DNA from 2 places in the Streptosporangium sp. H13245 genome. Region 2 is predicted to be linked to the other one. Evidence: riboswitches for the same ligand, from Rfam matches in the RefSeq annotation. Region 2 holds a riboswitch; the other holds the start of a gene.
The links. Region 2 has a riboswitch for glycine ahead of gcvT (glycine cleavage system aminomethyltransferase GcvT). Riboswitches for the same ligand answer to the same signal wherever they lie in the genome.
Positions count from the first base shown of each region.

Region 1: it holds a riboswitch for glycine, as region 2 does, so the genes downstream of both, gcvP (aminomethyl-transferring glycine dehydrogenase) here and gcvT (glycine cleavage system aminomethyltransferase GcvT) in region 2, are expected to answer to the same signal.

Region 1 is NZ_JBSZKT010000030.1:62,836-67,022, forward strand. Features, by position in the region: gene gcvP (aminomethyl-transferring glycine dehydrogenase) at 1-2,694, opposite strand, end outside; glycine riboswitch at 2,880-2,972, opposite strand; gene ACW9TB_RS30150 (MerR family transcriptional regulator) at 2,988-3,608, opposite strand; gene ACW9TB_RS30155 (bifunctional nuclease family protein) at 3,753-4,187, opposite strand, start outside.
Region 2 is NZ_JBSZKT010000005.1:86,981-91,167, reverse strand. Features, by position in the region: gene ACW9TB_RS12030 (aldehyde dehydrogenase family protein) at 1-544, shown strand, start outside; gene ACW9TB_RS12025 (3-oxoacyl-ACP reductase) at 550-1,314, shown strand; gene ACW9TB_RS12020 (gamma-glutamyl-gamma-aminobutyrate hydrolase family protein) at 1,469-2,164, shown strand; glycine riboswitch at 2,408-2,506, shown strand; glycine riboswitch at 2,507-2,601, shown strand; gene gcvT (glycine cleavage system aminomethyltransferase GcvT) at 2,635-3,726, shown strand; gene gcvH (glycine cleavage system protein GcvH) at 3,723-4,112, shown strand; gene ACW9TB_RS12005 (L-serine ammonia-lyase) at 4,185-4,187, shown strand, end outside.

The DNA of each region.
Region 1 (4,187 bases), on a different contig from region 2:
GACGAGGCTGTCGGCCGTGTGCGGGGCGTTGCGCAGCGGGTTGTCGGTCCTGTCGTACGCGCCGGAGGCGACCTTCGCGATCTCCTCGCGGATCGCGATCATCGCCTCGCAGAACCGGTCGAGCTCGGCCAGGTCCTCGCTCTCGGTCGGCTCGATCATCAGCGTGCCGGCCACCGGGAAGGACATGGTCGGGGCGTGGAAGCCGTAGTCGATGAGGCGCTTGGCCACGTCGTCGACCGTCACCCCGGTCTCCTTGGTGATCTGGCGCAAATCGACGATGCACTCGTGGGCGACGAGGCCGCCGCGGCCGGTGTAGAGGACCGGGTAGTGGGGGCTGAGCCTGCGGGCCAGGTAGTTGGCCGACAGGATGGCCTGCTCGGTGGCCGCCTTCAGGCCGTCGGCGCCCATCATCCGGATGTAGGCCCAGGAGATGGGCAGGATGCCCGCCGAGCCGTACGGGGCGGCCGAGACCGGGCCCACCGGGCCGCCCTCGCGCAGCGGGTGGCCGGGCAGGTATCCGGCCAGGTGCGCGCGGACCGCGACCGGGCCGACGCCGGGGCCGCCGCCGCCGTGCGGGATGCAGAAGGTCTTGTGCAGGTTGAGGTGGGAGACGTCCGCCCCGAACTCCCCCGGCCTGGCCAGGCCGACCAGCGCGTTGAGGTTGGCGCCGTCGACGTAGACCTGGCCACCGGCCTCGTGCACCAGCTCGCAGATCCGGACGATCGTCTCCTCGTACACGCCGTGCGTGGACGGGTAGGTCACCATGATCGCGGCAAGCTGCTCGCGGTGCTTGCCGATCTTCGCGACGAGGTCGTCGAGGTCGACGTTGCCCTCGTCGTCGCAGGCGACCACGGCCACGCGCATGCCCGCCATGACGGCGCTCGCGGCGTTGGTGCCGTGCGCGGACGAGGGGATCAGGCAGACGTCGCGGCCCGACTCGCCGCGCGCGGTGTGGTAGGCGCGGATCGCCAGGAGCCCGGCGAACTCGCCCTGGGAACCCGCGTTCGGCTGGAGCGACACGGCGTCGTAGCCGGTGACCTCGGCCAGCCAGTGCTCCAGCTCCCCGATCAGCTCGAGGTAGCCCGCGGCCTGGTCCTCGGGCGCGTAGGGGTGCAGCCCGGCGAACTCCGGCCAGGTGATCGGCTCCATCTCGGTGGTCGCGTTGAGCTTCATGGTGCAGGAGCCCAGCGGGATCATCGACCGGTCGAGCGCGATGTCCTTGTCCTGGAGCCTGCGCAGGTAGCGCAGCATGGCCGTCTCTGAGCGGTGGCTGTGGAAGACCGGGTGGGTCAGGTAGTCGCCGGTCCGCGCCAGCGTGGCGGGCAGCGCGTCGTGCGCGGCGGCGTCCAGGTCGGCCAGCACGGTGCCGCTGATCTCGAAGGCGGCCAGGACCTGCTCCAGGTGGAGGGGCTCGGTCCTCTCGTCGCAGGTGACGCCCACGTGGTCGGCGTCGACCAGGCGCAGGTTGACCCCGTTGTCGCGGGCCGCGGCGACGACCCCCTCGGCGCGGCCGGGCACCCTGGCGAGCACGGTGTCGAAGAAGGTGTCGTGCACGACCTCGACACCCCCCTGGCGCAGGGCCTCGGCGAGCACGACGGCGTGCCGGTGGGTGCGCCTGCCGATCCTGCGCAGCCCCTCGGGGCCGTGGTAGACGGCGTACATGCCGGCGATCACGGCGAGCAGCACCTGCGCGGTGCAGATGTTGCTGGTGGCCTTCTCGCGGCGGATGTGCTGCTCGCGGGTCTGCAGCGCGAGCCGGTACGCGGGACGCTTGTCGGCGTCCTGGGAGACGCCCACCAGGCGGCCCGGCAGCTGGCGCTGGAGGCCGTCGCGGACCGCCATGTAGGCCGCGTGGGGGCCGCCGAACCCGAGGGGGACGCCGAAGCGCTGCGAGGAGCCGACCGCGATGTCGGCACCGAGCTCGCCGGGCGCGGCCAGGAGGGTGAGGGCCAGCAGGTCGGCCGCGGCGACCACCTGGGCGCCGCGCGCGTGGGCGGCGTCGGCGACGGCGCGGAAGTCGCGGACCCTGCCGCTGGCGCCGGGGTACTGCACGAGCACCCCGAAGCACTCGGGAAGCTCGGCGGTGAAGTCGCTCTCGACCAGCTCGATGCCGAGCGGCTCGGCGCGGGTGCGCAGCACCGCCTTGGTCTGCGGCAGCGCGTCGGCGTCGACCACGAACACCTTCGAGGGGCCGCGGCCCGCGCGGCGGGCCAGGGTCATCGCCTCGGCGGCGGCGGTGGCCTCGTCCAGCAGGGAGGCCCCGGCGACGTCGAGCGCGGTCAGGTCGGAGACGACGGTCTGGAAGTTGATCAGGGCCTCCAGGCGGCCCTGGGAGATCTCCGGCTGGTAGGGCGTGTACGCGGTGTACCAGCCCGGGTTCTCCAGGAGGTTGCGGCGGATGACGCCCGGGGTGATCGTGTCGTGGTAGCCCAGGCCGATCATCGAGGTGAGCACGGTGTTGCGCCCGGCGAGGACCCGCAGCTCCGCGAGGGCCTCGGACTCCCCGGCCGCCGGGGGCAGGCTCAGCCTGGCCGAGGAGCGGATCGCCTCGGGCACGGCCACCGCGACCAGGTCGGCGACGGAGGCGAATCCGACCGCCTCCAGCATGCGGGTCTGGGCGGCGTCGTCCGGCCCTATGTGGCGGGTCGCGAACGGCGGGGAGCTGAGCTCGCTGAGCGATGACAGGTCGGTCATTGGTGAAGCCTCCCGGGACGGGGTGGAGACCGGCGCTGGGCGCGGGCGTATGCCTGGTCTCCCCCTCTGTCATCACGACCGTCGTTCGCGGGTCGTGACCTGAGAGCTTCACCTGCCCCATTTTCCGGGAGGCTTGCACCGTCGGTGAGTCGCGCCTGGCGAGCGCGCCTGCTTTCCAGAGTTGCCTCGTCCGTGCGGTACCGGGTGCCTGAGAGATTCCGGGGAGGTTGCTCCTTCGGCGCCCCGATCTTGGTCGGGGTCTCTCCCGCACAGGGTCAGTGGCAGGTCCGAGTTTACCCGGTTCGTCGTGCTCTGCGACGGCGGGCCAGCTCATCGGCCTGATGATCGCCTAAAGGGCCCTCGCCCGACTCCGCACGTTCGCCGGGCAGATCCGCGAGGGAGCCCTCCACCTCCTGCCACACCCGTCCCAGTGCTATGCCGAAGACTCCCTGACCGCCCTGGAGGAGGTCGATGACCTCGTCGGGCGAGGTGCACTCGTAGACGCTCACCCCGTCGCTCATCAGGGTGATCCCGGCCAGGTCGTTGACCCCCCTGTCGCGCAGGTGCTGCACGGCGATGCGGATCTGCTGGAGGGAGACGCCGGTGTCGAGGAGCCGCTTGACGACCTTGAGGACCAGGATGTCGCGAAAACCGTACAGCCGCTGGGTGCCGGAGCCGTGGGCGGCGCGCACGGTGGGCTCGACCAGGCCGGTGCGCGCCCAGTAGTCGAGTTGCCGGTAGGTGATGCCGGCCGCCGAACAGGCCGTCGGGCCCCGGTAGCCGATGTCGGCGGGCACTTTCACCGGTTGCCCGTCGAACAGCAGACCCTCTTCACCCGCGCGCTGACGTGCCGACTGGCGCCGTTCCGGGTCATCCTGATCGGCGTTTCTACCCTCGCCGCTGCTGACCGCCACGCGGACCTCCGGCTTTCTCTCATCCCACGGCCTGATCTGGGGGTTTACGCACGACCGCGGGTTTCACTTGCACCGTAGGACTGGGGCCAAGTCCAGTCAACGACCCCACCCGGCGCGTCGTGAAGCGTAAATGCACCGAAATTCCTACCCCGCGCGGCCGAAGTCCTCGGGCGTGATCGTGTCAAGGAACTCCCTGAACTTCTCCACCTCGTCCTCCTGGTCGTCGGGGATGATCACCCCCGCCTCCCGGACCACGTCCTCACTCGCGAAGATACGTGCGCCGGTACGAAGTGCCAAGGCGATCGAGTCCGAGGGACGCGCGCTCACCTCCACCCCGTTGGAGAACACGAGATCGGCGAAGAAGATGCCGTCGCGCAGGGCGACGATGTTGACCGTGCTCAGCCGGACCCCGAGCCCTTCGAGCACGTCGCGGAACAGGTCATGGGTGAGCGGCCGGGGCGGTGGCTCCTCGGCCTGGGCCATGGCGATCGCCGTGGCCTCCGTCATGCCGATCCAGATAGGTAGATAACGCTCCCCATGTGTCTCTTTCAGCAAGACGATCGGCTGGTTGGAGGGCAT
Region 2 (4,187 bases):
CGAGCGCTCGGTGCACGACGAGTTCCTGGCCAGGTTCGGGGAGGCGGTGCTGGACGTCAGGGTCGGCGACCCCCGCGACGAGGCCACCGAGATGGGCCCGCTGATCAGCGCCGAGCACCGGGAACGGGTGGCCTCCTTCGTCACCGAGCCGCCCCACCTGCGGGGCACCTGCCCGCCGGGGCCGGGGTTCTGGTTCCCGCCGACGGTCCTGACGCCCCGGTCCGCGGACGACCGGGCGTTCACCGAGGAGATCTTCGGGCCGGTGGTGTCGGTGGTGCCGTTCGACGACGAGGCGGACGCCGTGCGGATCGCCAACGACACCCCGTACGGCCTGAGCGGGTCCATCTGGACCCGCGACGTCGGCCGGGCGCTCCGGGTGGCCAGGGCGGTCGAGGCGGGCAACCTCAGCGTCAACTCGCATTCGAGCGTCCGCTACTGGACCCCGTTCGGCGGTTTCAAACAGTCGGGCCTTGGCCGCGAGCTGGGCCCCGACGCCCTGTCAGCGTTCACCGAGACCAAGAACGTCTTCATTTCCGAGGAGTAGTAGCGATGCTGCGTTTGCAGGACCGGGTCGCCGTCATCACCGGCGCCGGAAGCGGGATCGGCCTGGCCACCGCGCGCCGGTTCGCCGAGGAGGGCGCCCGCGTCGTGTGCGTGGACCTGGACGAGACGACCGGCGCCAAGGCCGCCGACGAGGTCGGCGGGCTGTTCGTGCGGGCCGACGTGACCAGCGAGGAGGACGTCGCCCGCGTGTTCCGGACCGCGTTCGACACCTACGGCAGCGTGGACATCGCGTTCAACAACGCGGGCATCTCGCCGCCGGACGACGACTCGATCCTGGAGACCGGCATCGACGCCTGGCGCCGGGTCCAGGAGGTCAACCTCACCTCCGTCTACCTGTGCTGCAAGCACGCCATCCCGTACATGCGGCGGCAGGGCAAGGGGTCGATCATCAACACCGCGTCGTTCGTGGCCGTGATGGGGTCGGCGACCAGCCAGATCTCCTACACCGCCTCCAAGGGTGGGGTGCTGGCCATGTCCCGCGAGCTGGGCGTGCAGTTCGCCCGCGAGGGCATCCGGGTGAACGCCCTGTGCCCGGGGCCGGTGAACACGCCGCTGCTGCGGGAGCTGTTCGCCAAGGACCCCGAGCGGGCGCAGCGCCGCCTGGTCCACATCCCGGTGGGCCGCTTCGCCGAGGCGTCCGAGATCGCCGCCGCGGTGGCGTTCCTCGCCTCGGACGACGCCAGCTTCATCACCGGCTCCGAGTTCCTGGTGGACGGCGGCATCTCCGGCGCGTACGTCACCCCGCTGTAGCCCTTTCCGCGCGCCCCCCTCCCCCGCGGGCGACCCCGGCGTGTCCCCCGGCCTCGCCGCGGGTCGCCCCGCCATGGCCGGTAGCGTGCGGAGAGGGGGCACGGACCCCCCTGACCAGCCCTGACGTCGAGAAGCAAGAACAAGACAGGAGATCATGTCCCGTCCCGTCATCGGCATCACCTGCTACGTCGAGCCCGCGCGGTTCACCGTCTGGGAGACGACCACCGCGCTCCTGCCGTACGACTACGTCGACCACGTGGCCCGCGCGGGCGGGCAGCCGGTGATCCTGCCTCCGGCGGGTGACCCCGCGGCGCTGGCGGGGCGCCTGGACGGGCTGATCCTGGCCGGTGGCGGGGACGTCGGCCCGGAGCGGTACGGGCAGGAGCCGCACGAGCGGACCGGCTACGTCCGGCCGTTCCGCGACGACGCCGAGCTGGGGCTGGTCAGGGCGGCGCTGGAGCGGGGCCTGCCCTTCCTGGGGATCTGCAGGGGCATGCAGGTCCTGAACGTCTCGCTGGGCGGCACCCTCCACCAGCACCTGCCCGACGTGGTCGGTCACCCCGGGCACGCCCCGGCCCCCGGCCACTACGGCAGGATGCCGGTGTGGCTCGCCCCCGGCAGCCGGACCTCGAAGATCTTCGGGACCGAGACCGTGGACGTGGCCCACTACCACCACCAGGCCATCGACCGGCCTGCCGAGGGCCTCACCGTGACCGCCCACGCCGAGGACGGCACGATCGAGGCCGTGGAGGTGGACGACCACCCGTTCGCCGTCGCCGTCCAGTGGCACCCCGAGACCGACGGCGAGTCCGCTCTGTTCGAGGCACTGGTCCGGCACGCCACCCCCTGACCGGGACCGCGAGGGGATTTCGCTCGGCCTGTACGAACGGACGGATCGGGGCCGCGAGGGGATCTCGCCCACCCGGTACGGGCAGATGGGTCAGGGCCACGGGAGGATCTCGCCCGCCCGGTGCGGACGGACGGATCGGGACCGCGAAGGGATCTCGCTCGCCCGGTACGAACGGACGGATCAGGGCCGCGAGGGGATTTCGCTCGGCCGGTGCGGGCGGTTAGGCTGGCCGGTGACACCGATGAATCCCGTGCGGGAGAGCGTCCTGACACCCAGGCCAGGACCCCTGAAGGAGCAAGCCCTCCCCGCGAACCTCTCAAGGCAAAGGACCGTGCGGGTAGGTGCCCTCTGGAAAGCAGGTCCCACGACCTCGCCGAAGGTGAAAGTCCGGTAAAACCCGGATGAAACTCTCAGGCACCCACGACAGAGGGGGAGGATGCTCTCATCTGTCCCTTGTCTGAGGTGCGCACATGTCCCGACCTACGCCGCTGCGCGGCGTGCACGAGTCCCTCGGCGCGACGCTGACCGACTTCGCGGGCTGGCTGATGCCGCTCCGCTACGGCAGCGAGTCGGCCGAGCACAACGCGGTCCGCCAGGCGGCCGGCCTGTTCGACCTCTCCCACATGGGGGAGATCTTCGTGACGGGGCCGCAGGCCGCCGAAGCCCTCGACTACGCGCTGGTCGGCCACCTCTCCGCGCTGGAGCCCGGCCGCGCCCGCTACACGATGATCGTCGACGCCGAGGGCGGCGTGCTGGACGACCTGATCGTCTACCGGCTCGCCCCCGCCGAGTTCATGGTCGTCGCCAACGCCTCCAACTACCCGAGGGTGGCCGCCGAGCTGACCGGCCGCGCCAAGGGCTTCGACGCCGCGGTGGACGACCGCTCCGAGCGGTACGCGCTGGTCGCGGTCCAGGGCCCGCGCTCCGCGGAGATCCTGGGCTCGCTCACCGACGCCGACCTCGACGGGCTCAAGTACTACGCCGGACTGCCCGCCGTCGTCGCGGGCCACGAGGCCCTCGTCGCCCGTACGGGATACACCGGCGAGGACGGTTTCGAGCTGTTCGTCGCGGCCGGGGACGCCGAGCCGGTCTGGGCCGCCCTCACCGAGGCGGGCGCCCCGCACGGCCTGATCCCCGCGGGCCTGTCCGCCCGCGACACCCTCCGGCTGGAGGCCGGGATGCCGCTGTACGGCAACGAGCTGTCGGCCGGGCTGACTCCGTTCGACGCCGGGCTGGGCCGTGTGGTGAGGTTTGACAAGCCGGGCGACTTCGTCGGCCGGGCCGCCCTCGAATCGCGCAGGGACGTCCCGCCGTCCCGCCGCCTGGTCGGCCTGATCGCGACCGGCCGCAGGGTGCCCCGGCACGGGTATCCGGTGGTGGTCGCCGGTGACGGCGCCGTCGTCGGCGAGGTCACCAGCGGGGCACCCTCCCAGTCACTGGGCAGGCCCATCGCGATGGCCTACGTGGACAACGGCCTGTCGTCAGGACTGGCCGTCGACATCAGGGGCAGCCACGAGCCGGTCGAGGTCGTCGCACTGCCCTTCTACAGGAGGAAAAAATGAGCAGCATTCCCGAGGAACTGCACTACACCAAGGAACACGAGTGGATCTCCGGCATCGATGACGGCCTGACCCTCACCGTGGGCATCACCGCCTACGCCGCCGAAGCGCTGGGCGACGTGGTCTTCGTGCAGGTCCCCGAGGTCGGCTCGACGGTCGCCTCCGGTGACGCCGTCGGCGAGGTCGAGTCGACCAAGTCGGTGAGCGACATCTTCGCCCCGGTCTCCGGCGAGATCGTCGAGGTCAACCAGGCCGTCGTGGACGACCCCTCGCTGGTCAACAGCGACTCCTACGGCGACGGCTGGCTGTTCCGCGTACGTCTTGAGGGCTCCGCCGACGACCTGCTGTCGCCGGAGGAGTACGCCGCGCTCACCTCGGGTGAGTCCTAAGCCTCTCCCCCCTCGCGTCACGGTCACGCGCGTCCCCGGGCGCGCGTGGCCGTCCACGCTGGAAGGATTCAGATG